2 regions of the Paenibacillus pedocola genome follow, and region 1 is predicted to be linked to the other one. Evidence: riboswitches for the same ligand, from Rfam matches in the RefSeq annotation. Region 1 holds a riboswitch; the other holds the start of a gene.
What was found. A riboswitch is a leader RNA that binds a small molecule or an ion and turns the genes downstream of it on or off. The one in region 1 is predicted to bind cobalamin.
Positions count from the first base shown of each region.

Region 2: linked by a shared signal. The riboswitch ahead of QU597_RS04410 (S-layer homology domain-containing protein) and the one ahead of cobJ (precorrin-3B C(17)-methyltransferase) in region 1 are both predicted to bind cobalamin.

Region 1 covers NZ_CP134223.1:2,104,403-2,112,343, forward strand. The annotation lists gene QU597_RS08960 (alpha-N-arabinofuranosidase) at 1-202, shown strand, start outside; gene QU597_RS08965 (DUF6171 family protein) at 217-492, shown strand; gene QU597_RS08970 (ArsR/SmtB family transcription factor) at 627-1,568, opposite strand; cobalamin riboswitch at 1,704-1,893, shown strand; gene cobJ (precorrin-3B C(17)-methyltransferase) at 2,177-4,807, shown strand; gene cobK (precorrin-6A reductase) at 4,812-5,618, shown strand; gene QU597_RS08985 (precorrin-8X methylmutase) at 5,653-6,312, shown strand; gene QU597_RS08990 (cobalt-precorrin-5B (C(1))-methyltransferase) at 6,323-7,471, shown strand; gene cbiE (precorrin-6y C5,15-methyltransferase (decarboxylating) subunit CbiE) at 7,464-7,941, shown strand, end outside.
Region 2 covers NZ_CP134223.1:1,017,859-1,025,799, reverse strand. The annotation lists gene QU597_RS04410 (S-layer homology domain-containing protein) at 1-3,199, opposite strand, end outside; cobalamin riboswitch at 3,448-3,653, opposite strand; gene QU597_RS04405 (GAP1-N2 domain-containing protein) at 4,192-7,374, opposite strand; gene QU597_RS04400 (hypothetical protein) at 7,371-7,941, opposite strand, start outside.

The sequences.
Region 1 (7,941 bases):
GCTGCGCGGACTTGCCGGGCAGGCGGCAGAAGTGACCGGAACGACGCTTGCCGGAACGGCGATCGATGCCCATAATACCTTCAGTGAGCCGGAAGCAGTAGCTCCACAGCCGTTTACCGCCTTCCAGCTGGAAGACGGCGTCCTCAGCCTGGAGCTGCCTCCGATGTCGGTTACCGTACTGGAAATTAAGACGAAGGCTTAAGGCGGAGATCTAAGATGAGTACAACAACTGCCTGCAAAGGCTGCCGGGATGATTACAAAGTGACAGAGGCACAGATTGCCCGGATTTTGGCTTCCTCCATGTTCACGCCCGACAATACTGCGCCGGAAGAAGTATACGCGGCCCGCTTCGCTCTGTGCTCTGCGTGTCCCAAGCTTCAAGACGGCGTGACCTGTACCGCCTGCGGCTGTATTATTCCGGTTGTCGCCCGGCTTAAAGCTCGCGGCTGCCCGTTGCCGGGAGGCGGGCTGTGGCAGCCTGTCGTTGATTAAACCGCTTGGATGAAGCCACGCGATGAATAAGCTTAACCTGTGCATAAGGATTTTCCGCTGCACGAGGGCATAATAGAACAGCGGCAGTCATGGACGATTGAAAATGTCCTTGGCTGCCGCTGTTTCTTTGTGCATTATTCGGCTGCTTCAGCCGGCTCTGCGGGGCTGGCGCTGTCGGTATAGAATAGCTCAACGACGAGATCGTCGTTGTAATTGCCGAATCCCTTACCGAACAGGGTGAGGCCGCCGATATGTTCAGCGTCTTCATCTACCGAGAGACGGAAGGTCCACTGCTTGTCCCTGATACCGACATGCTCAAGCGTAATGTCAGATAGCTTAAGGCCGTCCATGAATGTTCCTTTTGGTGTAACGCGCAGCTGCTTGAGCAGGCCGTATTGGTTGGTATAAGCAGGCCACCATAAGGGTGTGTATTTGCCCAGGCGGTCCCCGTAGTCACCCGGACTTGTCCAATAACCCAGCTTATGGCCATTCAGGGTGAAGGCGATGTCTGACGGCCAATTGTTATTGGTTGAAGGCGCTTCGGAGGCAATCTCCATCGTAATGACGAGCTCCTCCGGCTGCTGGCTGGTTAACAGGAAGTTCGGGATTTTGTATTCGACATATCCTTTTCCAAACCAGAGAATACCGGCATTAACCCTTTCCATATCCCAGAAATAACGCGGGTCGTCGAAGTTGCCGATCACCTGCTCCGTAGTGGCCAGCCCGCAGGTGGGTTCGATCTGAAAATCGGAGTAGTGGCCGACAGGGATCTCCTTGCGGTAAGCCTTGCGTTCGGCCTTGGCCTGTGCAGGGAAGATGATTTCTACATTCTCGGCAGCAAGTGAACAGATCTTCTGTAAACCGCTTCGTCCGGGAGCCATGTGGGTGCGGATTAGCCCGGCAGCCTCCAGTTTGCGCACATGCATCGTCATAATCGCGCTGCTGAGATTGACTGCTCCAGCCAGCTCCTTGACGTTCATGGGTTGAACAGCAAGCAACCGGAGCATATGAAGGCGTACGCTACTGGATAATGCTTCGTACACCGGTAAAGAGTCTTCGGTGAGATCTAGTTTCATGGAGAACCTCCGGTTCATGTTATATAGTTAATAATTATATTATTTAAATGTCTTCGGTACAAGTTAAAAGGCAAGAATGGCGCTTCACTTTTATCACAGACAAGGTCTGGCGGGGGCCTCTATAATGGATTGAATAAATTAGCGAAGAAACAAGGTGCCCTTGTCAGGCAAGGGGTAACAGGGAATCGGGTGAAACTCCCGAGCGGTCCCGCCACTGTAAGAAAGAGCTGAACTTCTGGATGTCACTCGGCCAGGCTGCCGGGGAAGACGAAGATTTGGCGTTTGTATTTCGAGCCAGGAGACCTACCTTGTTGGCGCACACCACGACTCTACGCGGATAAGAGCGGTGTACGAACGGGTTAATGAAATAGAGGCCGGGCAGCTTCCGCGGACGGGATTCCTGAGATTTGCTGCGGGTTCAGCCGGGACAAGCTGCAGCATTGCATTCCTGTGAAGGTTCAGGGCTGTAGCAGACCGACATCCTCTCTTGCATAACTGATGACGTACATAGGACTCCCACCCCTAAGGGCCGGGAGTTTTTGTTATTGACCAGAAAAATTGCGTTGGCGCATGTTCTGTCTGATCTACATATGAACGGGGGAAAAAGAATGGAGAAACAAGGAAAGCTGCTGATTATCGGCTTTGGCCCCGGTGCCCTGCAACAGATTACAGGCCGAGCACTCGCTGCAATTGAGGAGAGCGAAGCGGTCATCGGCTACAACACTTATGTCGAGCTTATTAAGCCGCTGCTGAAGCATCAGGAAATTGTCGGCACAGGGATGACCGAAGAAGTCAGCCGGGCTCAGGAAGCGGTGCGCCGGGCGGAGGCGGGCCAGACGATAGCCGTCATCTCCAGCGGCGATGCCGGCGTGTACGGAATGGCCGGACTGGTCTATGAGGTGCTGATGGAACGCGGCTGGAACCGTACAGAGGGTGTGGAGGTTGAGGTAATCCCCGGAATATCGGCGATTCAGTCCTGCTCGTCCCTCCTCGGAGCGCCGATTATGCATGATTCGTGCACGATTAGCCTAAGCGACCATCTGACGCCATGGGAGAGCATTGCCGCGCGGGTTGATGCAGCGGGTGCTGCGGATTTTGTGATTGCCTTTTATAATCCGCGCAGCGGCAAACGGACGCGCCAGATCGAGGAAGCGCGCAGTATTCTGCTCCGCTACCGTGATCCGGCCACGCCGGTTGGCATTGTCAAGAATGCCTACCGGGACCGCCAGCAGGTCATTGTAACGACGCTGCAGGCGATGCTGGAGCATGAAATCGGCATGCTCTCTACAGTCGTGGTAGGCAACTCTGCTACCACTGTGTATGACGGCCTGATGGTGACGCCGCGCGGTTATGAGCGCAAGTACAATCTTGGCGCGGAGACTCAGGCGCTGAAGCCGCATGAGCGGCTGCGGACCGCGGCTGAGCCCTGGTCGCTGGCGGCAGCAGCGCAGAGCACTTCCGGCAGCGGTGCGACCTGCAGCATAGCGGATAGCAGTGCCCCTTCTGTCCTGCAGAATATGCCCCGGGCGCATGCTTCTGCCGTATTATCGGCAGTTGCATTTGAATCTGACGGACTTGAGGTTTCGCCGGGGCTTGGCAGCCGGAGATACAGCAGTGCCCAGCTGCGTCTGCTGGCAGAGCTTGCGGGCGATGACGGTCAGCTCGCGTCTTTAAAGGACGGAGATTTTCTCTTGCGCAGCAGTCACTGCGGGCCGGAGGAGATTGCGGATAAACTGGCTGCTGCCGGGCTGAGCGTTAGCCGGCCGGGTGATTTTGTAAAAGTGAAAACCTGCGGGTTCTGTGAGCTCAAAAAAAATGAAGGTCTAGGAGCAGCTGTCCGCCTGCATGAGCGGCTTCATGGGCTGGCTGTCCCCCGCGGGCTCCAGATCAGTGTTGCCGGCTGCGGCATGGCCTGCAGCTCGGCGGTGCTGGAGGATATCGGCGTCGTGTACTCCAGAGGCAGCTATGAGCTTTACCTCGGAGGGAAGAAGACGGGCCGGGGGGCACATGCAGGCAGCCTGGTTCGTGAAGGCATGGACGAGGATGAAGCCGTTGCCGCGGTAACCGCTGTTGTTGAGCAATACCGGAATAAGGGGAAGGCAAACGAGCGGTTTTTTGCCTTTTTTGAGTCGATAGGCACTGTGGAGAGCGGAGTATGGGTAACTGGGCAAGCGAATAACACAAGCTGGAGCGGAGAGAAGAACAGGATGACCCGAAAAACAATACTGCTTGTAGGCCATGGCAGCCGGATTGAAGAGGGCAATGAGGAATTGCGGAATTTTACAGCCCAGCTTGCTGCCCGTAAGCCTGAGCTGAACATTGAGACCTGCTTCATCGAATTGGCTTCTCCTTCGATTGCCGGAGGGATTGAACGAAGTGTAGCCGGTGGTGCCGGGGTGGTGTATGTTGTGCCGATTATTTTATTTGCGGCAGGACATTCCAAGCTGGATATCCCCCTGGCGATTGACCAGGCCAAAAAGAAGTATCCCGCAGTGGAGTTTATCTACGGTCGTCCGGTTGGTGTGCAGGAGAGAGCGGTGGACATATTGCTGGACCGGATCACGGAGGCTGTGCCTCTAGGAATGCGGGATAAACCTGAGAGAGAGCCGGTAGCTGCCGAGGATACCATCGTGCTGGTCATGGGCCGCGGGGGCAGCGATCCCGATGCGAACAGTGACTTCTACAAGCTGGCAAGGCTGCTGTGGGAACACACTGCTTATAAAAGCGTTGAGAGCTGCTTTATCGCCATTGCCCGGCCATCGCTGAACGAGGGCCTGGAACGCTGTCTGGCACTGGGTGCGCGTAAAATTGTAGTGCTGCCGTATCTGCTCTTCACCGGAGTGCTGATGAAGCAGTTTACAGAGAGGGTCGCAGAGTTTGCCGCAGCGCATCCGGAGGTCGAGGTGGAGATCGGCAGCTATATCGGCAATCATCCGCTGCTGGCGGATATGCTCGCAGAGCGTATTGAGGAGACGCTGGAAGGCAAGTCCTTCGCCAACTGCGATAACTGCAGATACAGGGATGCAGCAGGTTTGCATCACCACCACCATCATCACCATCATGGTGAAGAAGGACACGGGCATGACCATGGACATGGACACAACCACGAGCCTCATCATGGTGATGAACATGAACCGCATCATGGTCACAATCATCATCACGGGCATTCCCATGCACATGATCATGGACATGATGATTCTGTTCCAGCGGCTGCTGCGGGCAGCCCGAAGGAGCTGTAGCACGATGATTCTGATGCTCTGCGGGACAGGCGACGCGCGGGAGCTGGCGCTGGACTTGTCACGCCGGGGGCTGTCCCTGCTGGCCTCGGTAGTGACTGCAAGCGCGGCGGAACGGCTGGAGGAGGCTGGAATCCGCACCAGGACCGGGCGGCTGGATATGCTGGGGATGATCACGCTTTTGCAGGAAGGTAATTATCGCGCTGTGGTGGACGGCAGCCATCCCTTTGCGCTTGAAGCGCATGCCAACGCTATCCGGGCTGCTGCAGCGCTGGGACTGCCATACTACCGCTATGAGCGGCGGAGTCTTGCGTTTGACAGTCATCCGAAGCTTATTCCTGTACATTCCTATGAGGAAGCCGCCCTTGCAGCGAAGGCGATAAAAGGCTCGGTGATGCTGACGACCGGAGGCAAGACACTGGAGGTCTTTGCGCAGGTGCTGCTGGGTGATCCGGAAGTGCGTCTGACGGTCCGGCTGCTGCCCTGCCTGGAGAATATAGAGAAATGCCTGAGACTGGGGGTTGAACAGCGGAATATCATTGCGCTTCAGGGGCCTTTTTCACGGAAAATGAATGAAGCCATGTTCCGGCATTACGGTACACAGGTCATGATTACCAAGGAAAGCGGCGCACAGGGAGCTGTGGATGAGAAGCTGCGTACAGCGCTGGATATGGGATTGTATGTCATCCTCATCACCCGGCCGCAGCTGTTGTTTGACGGGATTGGCGGGGTGTATGACTCCTTTGATGCGCTGGCAGAGTCGGTCCAGGCGGAGCTGGCGGAAAGGCCGGAGTACCGTGCGGTTAAACGCTGAACAGGAGCAGGAACGAAGAGAAAGGGGAATGGACGTGGATTTTGGGACGGAGTTTAAGCCGCTGACGGTACAGCCGCAGGAAATAGAAGGTCTGAGCTTCCAAATGATTACGGAGGAACTTGGCGGGCATGATTTCAGCGCCGAGCAGTATCCGGTGGTGCAGCGGATCATCCATGCTTCGGCCGATTTCGAGCTGGGGCGGAGTCTGGTGTTTCATCCCCAGGCGATTGAAGCGGGGATCACCGCGATACTGCAGGGAATGCCGGTTATCGCTGATGTGCGGATGGTGGAGGCGGGCATCGCCAAAGAGCGGATTCAGCGGTATGGCGGGGAAGTCCGTGTGCATATTTCGGATCCGGATGTTATCGAAGAAGCAAAAGCGCTGGGCCTGACCCGGGCGATTGTCGCCACGCGCAAAGCCTGTGCGGCTGCTCAGGGGGGAATCTATGTCATTGGCAATGCGCCAACGGCCCTCCTGGAATTGATACGTCTGATCAAAGAAGGAACAGCCCGGCCGGGGCTTGTCATCGGTATGCCGGTCGGCTTCGTATCCGCTGCTGAATCCAAGGATGAGCTGTGCAAGCTGGATATTCCTTATATAACGAATATCGGGCGCAAAGGCGGCAGCACTGTAGTTGTGGCAGCGGTGAATGCCCTTAGTCTGCTGGCCGTCCGTCAGGCTGAGGGGAAATAAGATCCTATTAATCAGCAAAGAAGGGAATGCCATGATCGGGGAGAACGGAATGGACGGGCAAGCGGCGGCTGGGAGTCCGGCTCCGATGCGCAGGGGCTATACGACGGGTGCCTGTGCTGCAGCAGCAGCCAAAGGGGCGGCACTCCTGCTTATAACCGGTGAAGCGCCGCATAGCGTAGAGCTGTATTTGCCTGCGGGATTCCACCACCGCTTCGAATTGACCGGCTGTGAGCGTCAGGGTGACAATAGCGCGACCTGCGCAACAATTAAGGATGCCGGGGATGATCCCGATGCGACACACGGGGCGTGGATTGAAGCTACGGTGAGCTGGCTGGATCACCCCTCCATCGAGATTGACGGCGGACGCGGCGTCGGACGGGTAACGAAACCGGGCCTGCCGGTGGCAGTCGGCGAAGCGGCAATCAATCCGGTACCGCGGCGGATGATTTTGGAGGCTGTCTCCGAGGTGCTCGAGGAACATGGTGCAGCGCGCGGGCTGCGGGTAGTTATCAGTGTACCTGAAGGCGAAGCGATTGCCCGAAAGACACTCAACCCGCGGCTCGGTATCCTTGGCGGCATCTCCATTCTTGGTACGCGGGGCGTAGTGACTCCGTTCTCTACCGAAGCTTATCAGGCGAGTATCGTGCAGGCGATTTCGGTCGCCGCTGCTACCGGGAACGGCCAGCTGGTATTGACCACCGGAGGCAGCAGTGAAAAACATGCGCAGGCGATGTTCAATGAGCTTCCGGAGGAAGCTTTTATCCAAATGGGTGAATATGTAGGGTTCTCACTCGGCCATGCCAAAGCTTACGGATTTCAGAAAGTGACGCTGGTGGGCATGGCCGGTAAATATTCCAAGGTGGCGCAAGGTGCGATGCTGATCCATTCCAAAAATGCGCCTGTAGACTTCGGTTTTCTCGCCGCCGTTGCCGCTGAGGCAGGGGCTGATAAACGGCTGGTACAGGAGGTTGCAGGCGCAAATACCGCCTCTCAGGTTGTGGATCTGATGACCGAGGCGGGGCATTTGGATTTTTTTAAACAGCTGTGCCGTCATGCCTGCATGCAATGTCTGAAGCAGGTGAATGGAGGCATGACGGTGGAGATGGTGCTGATTACGATGAAGGGCAGGCTGCTGGGGAGGGCGGAGATCCGTGGATAAAATAATATATGTCATCGGCATTGGCGAAGACGGCGCCGGCGGACTGACGCCGCAGAGCCTGAGCAGAGTGCAGGAGAGCGAAGTATTGTTCGGCGGGGAACGGCAGCTGTCGTTCTTCAGCCGCTACAGCGGGGAGAAAATCGTCCTGCAGGGCGGAATGGAGGCCTTTGCCGACAAGCTGGAGGGGCTCTATCGAGAGCGTCAGACGGTGGTGCTTGCCTCCGGAGATCCGCTGTTTTACGGAATTGCCGGCTTTCTGGTCCGGCGGTTCGGGCCGCAGCATGTTGAGGTGGTTCCGCATTACAGCAGTGTGCAGCTTGCTTTTGCCCGGCTTGGCGACAGCTGGCAGGATGCGGAGCTTGTCAGTCTGCACGGGCGGCCGATTACGGGACTGGCCCAACGGATTGACGGCAGACACAAGGTGGCGCTGCTGACCGATCCGGTCAATAATCCGGCGTTTATTGCCGCCT
Region 2 (7,941 bases), 1.1 Mb from region 1:
GCTTGTAACTTGCTGCACTGTAATTTGGAAACTCTCCATTTACGGAGTACATCCATCCGCTTTCCGGCCCGCGGTCTCCTTCACCCAGACCGTCGATGGACCGGATGTAGATGTCACTACCTGTACCGCTGCTGACCACCTTGCTTCCAAGCTGGCGGACCAGCAGGCTATAGGCGGTTTCCCCGTCATTCAGGATGACTGTGGTGCTGGACAGAATCGTTCCCTTCACACTGTCACCAATGACAGAAATCGTCGCCGAGGCCTGAACAGGCGCACTCACCATTAACGGCTGCGTGTAGCGGGCGATGTGAGGCGCCTGGCCTTCTACATACCCTGTCACTGCCAGCGTATAGGAACCGGCAGGCAGACCCTGCTTGAAGGACGCCACACCCTCCGCATCGGTTGTTACCGTCGTTTCACCAACACTGACCTGCACACCCGCTGCCTTGGTAGTTACCGGGTCTGAAGTATAGGTCGTGTTATTCCATACCCATTTCTTCTGTTCAACCGTAACGGTGAACGGCTCACCCGGCTTCGGCTGCGCAGGCGAAACGGCCAGCGAATTGACCACCTGCGTGTTAGCTCCGGTATAGTAGACAAGCACCTTGTCAGATGTCTGCAGTACAAAATCATTCAAGCCTACATCTGGATACATCCACGCCCCGCCGCGTGACACCGCGAAGCCCCAATAATCGTTAGGACTGTAAGCTCCATTCTCTATTCCGCCGATGCCCCATACAAAAATGCCATAGGAAGACTCTGTGCTTTGCAGCGGAATACCGCCGGAAGCAGCGAGCTGCTGCAGCGCATCAAATGCATTATAGGCATCAAGCGTGCCTTCGGCCAGTGGACCCTGCGGCCCTTCAATAGACAGATGGGCCGAAACATTGCCCGGAGCCACCTTCAGTGACTGGGTGTAGCGGGCAACTTTGGGAGCCGCACCTACGACATAACCGGTTACAGTGACTGTGTATACTTTGCTGGAGAGCCCTTTTTCCACAACAGCTTGACCTTGGCTGTCCGTAGTTAAGGTTGTACCGGCAAGAGTAACCTGTACACCTGCCGCAGGCGAAACCACCGGATCACTGGTATAAGTGGTATTGTTCCATACCCACTTTTTCTGCGTAACCTTAATTGTGAACGGCTCACCCGGCTTCGGCTGCAGCGGGGAAGTCTCGATCTTGTTGATTACCTGCGTATTTGTTCCGCCAAAGTAGATAAGCACCTTATCGGCTGCCTGCAGTTCAAAATCATCCATGCCTACACTTGGGTAGATCCATTCCCCGCTGCGTAAAACAACAAAATTCCAGTAGGCATCACGGGTTCCGTTCGCAATTCCGGCAATGCCGGAGACGTAGCTGCCATAGGCAGAATCCGTAATTTGCAGCGGAATATTCTGCGAAGCCGTCAGCTTCTTCAATGCCGCCAGCACGTTGGCTGCTTTCAGCGAACCCTCCGCAACTGTTCCATCGGGTCCTTCAACCGCCAGATAGGCGGATACATTTTTTGAGACTACCGTTATAGCCTGCGTGTATTTTGCAACTTTTGGCGCAGTCCCGGCCACATAACCGGTAACAGTCAGCGTATAATCGCCTGCCGCTACCCCTGCGGTGAATTCGGCCTTGCCGTCTTTATCCGTAACAGCCTTCTGATTCCCGATCGCGACCTCTACCCCGGCTGCCTTTGAGATTACCGGGCTGGACGTAAAGGTTGTGTTATCCCAGACCCATTTAATCTGATTAACCGTGACGGTAAAAGGCTCCTCTTCCCCAGGCTGCGCCTTGGATAAGGTAACGGATTCCACAAGCTGTGTATCGCTGCCCGCGTAATAAACGACTACCCGGTCCGAGTCCTTCAGCTTGAAGTCCTTCATCCCTACATCGGGATTCATCCACTGTCCGCCGCGGACCACCGCATACATCCAGCCGTCCCAGCCGCCGTAGGTTCCGGCGAATACATTGCCGATCCCCGTAACATAGCTGCCGGAAGGATTCTTAAGCGCCAGCCCGTTCTGGGCCGCCACTTTCTCCAGCGCTTCGAGCGCGTTCGCTGCATAAGCATTTCCCTGGCCCAATGTACCCTGTGGCCCTTCAATGACCAGCGGTACATACACCAGCGGGTTCTGCGCCGCAGGTTTTGTAAAATCGTACAGCTTGCCGTTACTGCCGCCGCTGAACAGTTTATAAGCGACCAGCGCCTGCAGTCCCTGCTCGGTTGCAAACGGGTTAATGCTGCCGCCACTGTTATGAATGAATCCGCCGGATGAGGTTTGGAAGCTCAGCAGTCTTCCGACCAGATCCGCTCCGTTTTTGGTAAACTGGGCGCCCGCAGGGTCAATCCCAAAAGAGGTCAGCCCGATGATGACCTGGGCGGCGCTTTCGCTGTTATCGCTATAGCCGCCTTTACTGTCCTGTGCTGACGAGAGCCAGGCTACCGCTTTTTGTCCGGCTGTCGCTACCGCCGGGTCGCTTTTGTATGCGGACAGGGCTGTTAAGGCCATCGCCGTTATATCCGGCTCGCTTGCACCTGAATTCAGGGCAAAGCCGCCGTCTGCATTTTGCTTGGATAGAATTTCGGTCAAGAGCGCCGCCTTGGTCCACTTGGCATCACCCGGAATGGTATAATTCCCGGAATCCAGTGCCAGCAGCGCATACACAGGATAGTTCAGCGTCTGGCCGCTGATCTTCTCATTGTTATAGATACGTTCGAGCAGATTGTAGCCTGCCGTTGAACCGTTACCGGCAAAATCCGCCGGATCAGCACCTACAGCCTTCACCGCCAGCACAATACGTGCATACTCAGTGACGCTTGCAAACCTGCCGCCGGCAGTCTGCACTTGCTGAGTCAGGGACTGGACATAGCTGTCCGGCACCCTGTAGCCAGCCTGGGCAAGTCCGATGGCTTGCCATTCAGACGTCACACCGCTGCCAAGAATATATTCGGCAGTCTTGTAAGTGGCTTCTGTCGCGCTAATTTGGCCCGCTGCCGCCGGAACTGCGGCTAGGCTAAGTAGATTGGCAGCAGAGTCCTCCGATGCATACACCGAATCTGTAACCGTATCCGTACCCAGAACAGCCGGGGAGGATCCGGCCGCGGCTGCCGCTTGCCCGGAAGGAACAATAGCAGCTCCTATAATCGAGATGACCAGCAATAAAGCCAGGCCTAGTCTTACGAACTTGGCGGGGAACTTCGTCTTCATCGTTAACCTCTTTTCATCAAAAATTTGGTATGGCCTTTAACAAAAAGAAACGGATTCGCCGTCTCAGCGAGCCCATGCTTCCAAAGCAGCAATACTGCGTATCGCTCTCAGGTGATCGTTTCCTCACAAAAAAACCGCCCTTAACAGGGCGGTCCGGGAAGCATACAAATTCAGGGCCGAGGCTAATAATGCTCCTAAAAGCCACCGTCCATCTGCATATGTTCCGCATTCTTACCCCACGAAGAATAGAAACGTTCGCGAAAAAGGCAGGTCTCCTGGCTTATGCTTCATCGCTTCTCCCGGCCTTCCCGTCCGTATTATCAGCTGGACAGTGGCTTCAAGCAGGAGTTGCTCCGCATCACAGTGGCGGGACCGCGCCGGACTTCCACCGGCCTTCCCTTTTAAGCGGTTCTATCAATGGAGATAGATCCGCACCTTTTTCAAAACCCTATGAAATTTTAATATTCATAATCATATCTAGTATTCCCCTGTATGTCTATAGAAAAGGTGCTTCAATACTCCTCCGGCTTGCCGTGAGTGCGATGACTGCAGACTGTATCTGGTTTTGCTCTATGTACAGTGTGCCTACGTTTCAGATTCTATGAGAATCACAAAAGGAATCCTATTAGTTGGAAAAACTACCGCTAATCCTGCGAAAACAGACTTATTAGGGGAACTAAGCGGAATTCCTCCACTATATTAGGCTGTTTCGAGCATAGACGGCAGAAAAGAAGATAATTAGCGGGATTATTTCCAACTAGTTGTGGATGTCCCCCTTTTCAGCAGGTGTTAGCGGGAGGAAATCCAACTAATTGGCAGAAAAAAATCCTGAACGCACCTGCCCTATTATTTGCGGCAACATGTGCTGTTCAGGATGTAGTTCTGCGTAACTTTACTTACTCTTGTTACTCGGTGCGCCGCAGTGTCTGCTGACTCCGTAACGTTAGTAATGCCGGTTCCGTAAATACGTTGGCTCCGTAACTTACGTTAGTTCAATTAGTACCGTTAGTAGCATTAGCATTTTCCGAAGTGTTAGTGTCGTTAGCAGTATTAGCTCTACCGTCGGCATTAACGCCAGTCTCAGCATTAGCATCAGCATCAGGCGTTGCCTCAGCGGCATCGGACGGCTGAACGGTCGGTGACGGAACAGGTGCGGTGTCCGGGGCAGACTGGACAATCAGCTTGTAGTCACCGGCGACAATCATGCTGCCCGGGGCCAGCTCAGCCCCCGGTTCCAGGTCAACCGTGACCTGGTAAGCCGCTGCGCCGGCCTGACCCGTTGACGGCGGGGACGAGACGCCCTGGTCCCCGCTGTCTGTTCCGGCGCTGGCGTTATCCGCTGCGCCGCCATCCGTTCCGGCGCTAACGTTACCCGCCGCGCCGCCATCCGTTCCGGCGCTGGCGTAATCCGCCGCGCCGCCATCCGTTCCGGCGCTGGCGTTACCCGCCGCGCCGCCATCCGTTCCGGCGCTGGCGTTACCCGCTGCGCCGCCATCCGTTCCGGCGGCTGCATCGCTCGCCGCCGCTGACGCGCCGCCGTCAGCAGCGGCGGCGTCCGGCTCCGGCGAAGGCGAAGGCACGAGGCAAGTGCCTGCCGTCGCCGTGACCTTGTACGTGTCCGTTACGTCCCCGCCGGACATAACCCCAATCTCCGCCGGTTTGAAGGCGGAGCACTCCGCCGCATCGGCGAAGGTGAACACCAGCCGGCTGCCCGCCGCTGCCCCGCTGCCGCTGAGTGTTACAGTGACAGGCGGCTGGCTGCCGCCTGCTCCGGCACTACTCTCCGGCAGCGCATTGTCTGCAGGGTCCGGCCGCAGCAGGCTGATGGCGATGATTACCGCAATCACCGTGATCCCCAGCACGAAGCCGGTGATCAGGAGTTGAAATCGGCTGCGGCTGATCCACCGCGCCAGCGGCGAAGCCAGCTTGGCGCGGGCATCATTATAGACATTTTGCAGCGCCGGTCCTGCGGAGGCGGCATAGGTTTTGCGGAATTCCCGGTTCTTGAACGCTTCGCGGTCACTGTTCTGGAAATATTTCAGAATCGCTCTGCGGTACCCCGGCCACAGCTTCTTATTCGAAACGGTGAACAACCGGCTGCCCTGTGACCAGGCGAAAAAGCGGTACACCGCCTCTTTATCCCCGCCCGCCTTGCGTGCGACCAGCTCCAGCAGCGCATCATAATCCAGCGGTCCGCCCTCGCGTTCACTGCTGTGATAGAAGGCCAGCGGCAGCCGGTCAAACGGCTCTACACTGCGAGCCTCCTTCAGCCAGCGGCGCCCGAGCAGCTGCACGTCATCCAGCTCTCTTGGGGCCAGCCCGGCAAAGATGTCCTCATCCGGATTCTCCTCACCGAACCAGCGGTAGGCGGCCCGGAGCGCATTGGCCTTGCGCTTATTGATGGCATCCAGCGGCGGCTGCCACTCTCCCGTATCCCGGTAGCGCAGGAACGAAATATCCAGCAGCTGTTCCTGTGTCAGCTCCTCGAGCGACACCCGGTTCAGCAGGGAACGGTCGGCGGCAGCCGCCAGCTCCTGGAGTAGCGACAGTGCCTCGGGGTAGAGGCCGCTGCCTCTGCGCCGTTCTTTTTCCGCCTTCTCGACAAATTCATGAATTGCCGCTACAGCCCCAACCGGATTATCGTCATGCTGCAGCTTCTCCAGCAGATATTCCTTGGCACCGTCACGGACAAAAGCCTGCTGAAGCATCTCCGGCAGAAACCGGCCCCAGTGGGCGGCAAAGCGCAGCACATCCGCCGGTTTCACCGCTGCAGCCAGCCTCGATTCCATGTAGGGCTCCAATAATGCTTTGCGGAACACAGCCTGTCCCAGCACTTTCTGGAAGAAAGCCTCACTCAGCTCATCATTGCTCTCGATAATGCTATACGCCGCTGCCAGCACATCCTCCCGGCCTGCAGTCGTACAATTGTACATGCCGTTAATGAAGTAATCGACGATCTTCCCCCGGTAATGATGGCCCTGCAGCGCAAAATACTCCTTAAACTGCTCCATAATCTCCGGCTGGGGAATGCCTCTTTGACGGATCACATCATATTCGCGGTCGAACCGCTCCAGGAACATATCGTTCAGCCGAACCCGCGACGCAAGGGCGCCCTCCGGCTTCAGATAGGACAGCAATCCTGCCAGCACCGCGTGTTTGTTCCCGGTATACAGCGGCTCATTGCCCTGCTCAATCTCATAAAATACCGCCAGCTCATTGTATAGAGCAAGCTGAAGCTTGCGTTCCACCCCTTCGCCCAGCAGCAGCGCATCGGCAAAACGGGCAAAGTCCTCAAGGCTCCCCTTTTGGCTCAGCGTCTTCCAGGCCAGTTCGGCAAAAGGCTGCGGCGTCCCGCCGAAATCAGCATTCATAATCCGGCCGGAGACCAGATCAAACACGTAATCCTTCTCGATATTCCGGTCCCCCGGGCGCAGCGAGCCCTTCTCCACAAAAGTCAGGTGAATAAACTTCCGGTTCTGCGGCTCACTTGCATACGTAATCACGCCCAGCCTGCGGCGGAAATCATACGGGAGCACACTGAAGATGACTTCCGTCAGTTCGGCAGCACGCCGCGAGAGCTCAGTGACCGGCACGTCCAGGGCGATGTATATTTTTTTCTTCCCTGCCACCGAGAGCATGACCGCCTGCAGCAGCGCCTTGAATGGCTCTTCACCAAACCCAAGCGACCGCAGTACCGCCAGCGGCTCCGTCCGCCCTTCACGAGGAGTTACAGGAATGTCCTCCAGTTCCGGCAGCGTTCCCCCGGGTTCTCCTTCATAGCTTCCGGCAAAGTCCGCATGCAGCCAATCTCCATAATGCTCCACAATCTCCTCCGAGCGAATCGGGGGAACGATAAAGTTATGGGCAAAAAAAGCGCTGCGCTGCCCGGTAAAATCAGCCGCAAGATAGCGGCTTTGCCCGATGACCGTCTCGTTCGCTTCCGTATGGAACAGATGCAGCGCAGCCGGATACATGTCCTCATTCTTTTCGCCGCGTGCCGTGAGCTCCGCCGGAGCATCATAGAGGCAGAAGGGATGCAGCATTTTTTTGACAAAATTATTGTCGAGACTCTCTGACTTGGCTATTGTATCGAAGCCCTCGGTTGCCCGGTAAACCCCGCGCCGTTCACGGGTATACATCTGCTGGGTAATCCTGGACCCTGAAAATCTGTTCACGGCCCGTCGCTCCCCTCAATATAGTTCAGCTTGTGCAGCAGCCAGATAAACGGCTCGTCCACACGAATCGGGCTGACCACACCCTCAATTCTCTGGTTCACCGGATTGCTGCCCAGGGCAGAAACGGCGAAATAACCGGTATTCGCAAAATACACATCCATCGTATCCTTAAACGGACGGTCCACCTTCTCGATAAAACGGCGGATCTCTCCGTCAATGTTGTGGAATTCATCCAGATTCAGCGTCTTGCGGTGCACGTAGTTGTTGAACACATTGCTGTTGGATTTAATGTAGTCGCCATCCTCATCCTTAAGCGAATGCAGCATGTCGCTTTTGGCCAGGACAACCGCCGTCGGAATATCCGTTTTGCTCTTCTCCTGATAGGCGATGAAATCGCCGAACATCGTCAGCACCACATCGCGCGGCTCGTCATACTGCGAGACCCATTCACCGGGTCGGTCCCCGTAATTAATGCGGATCTTCTCGCGGATGGAGCGGATCTGCAGCGGATCGACCATGAACAGGATTCCTGCGGAGTTCTTGATATGCTGGCCGTGCAGCCCCAGA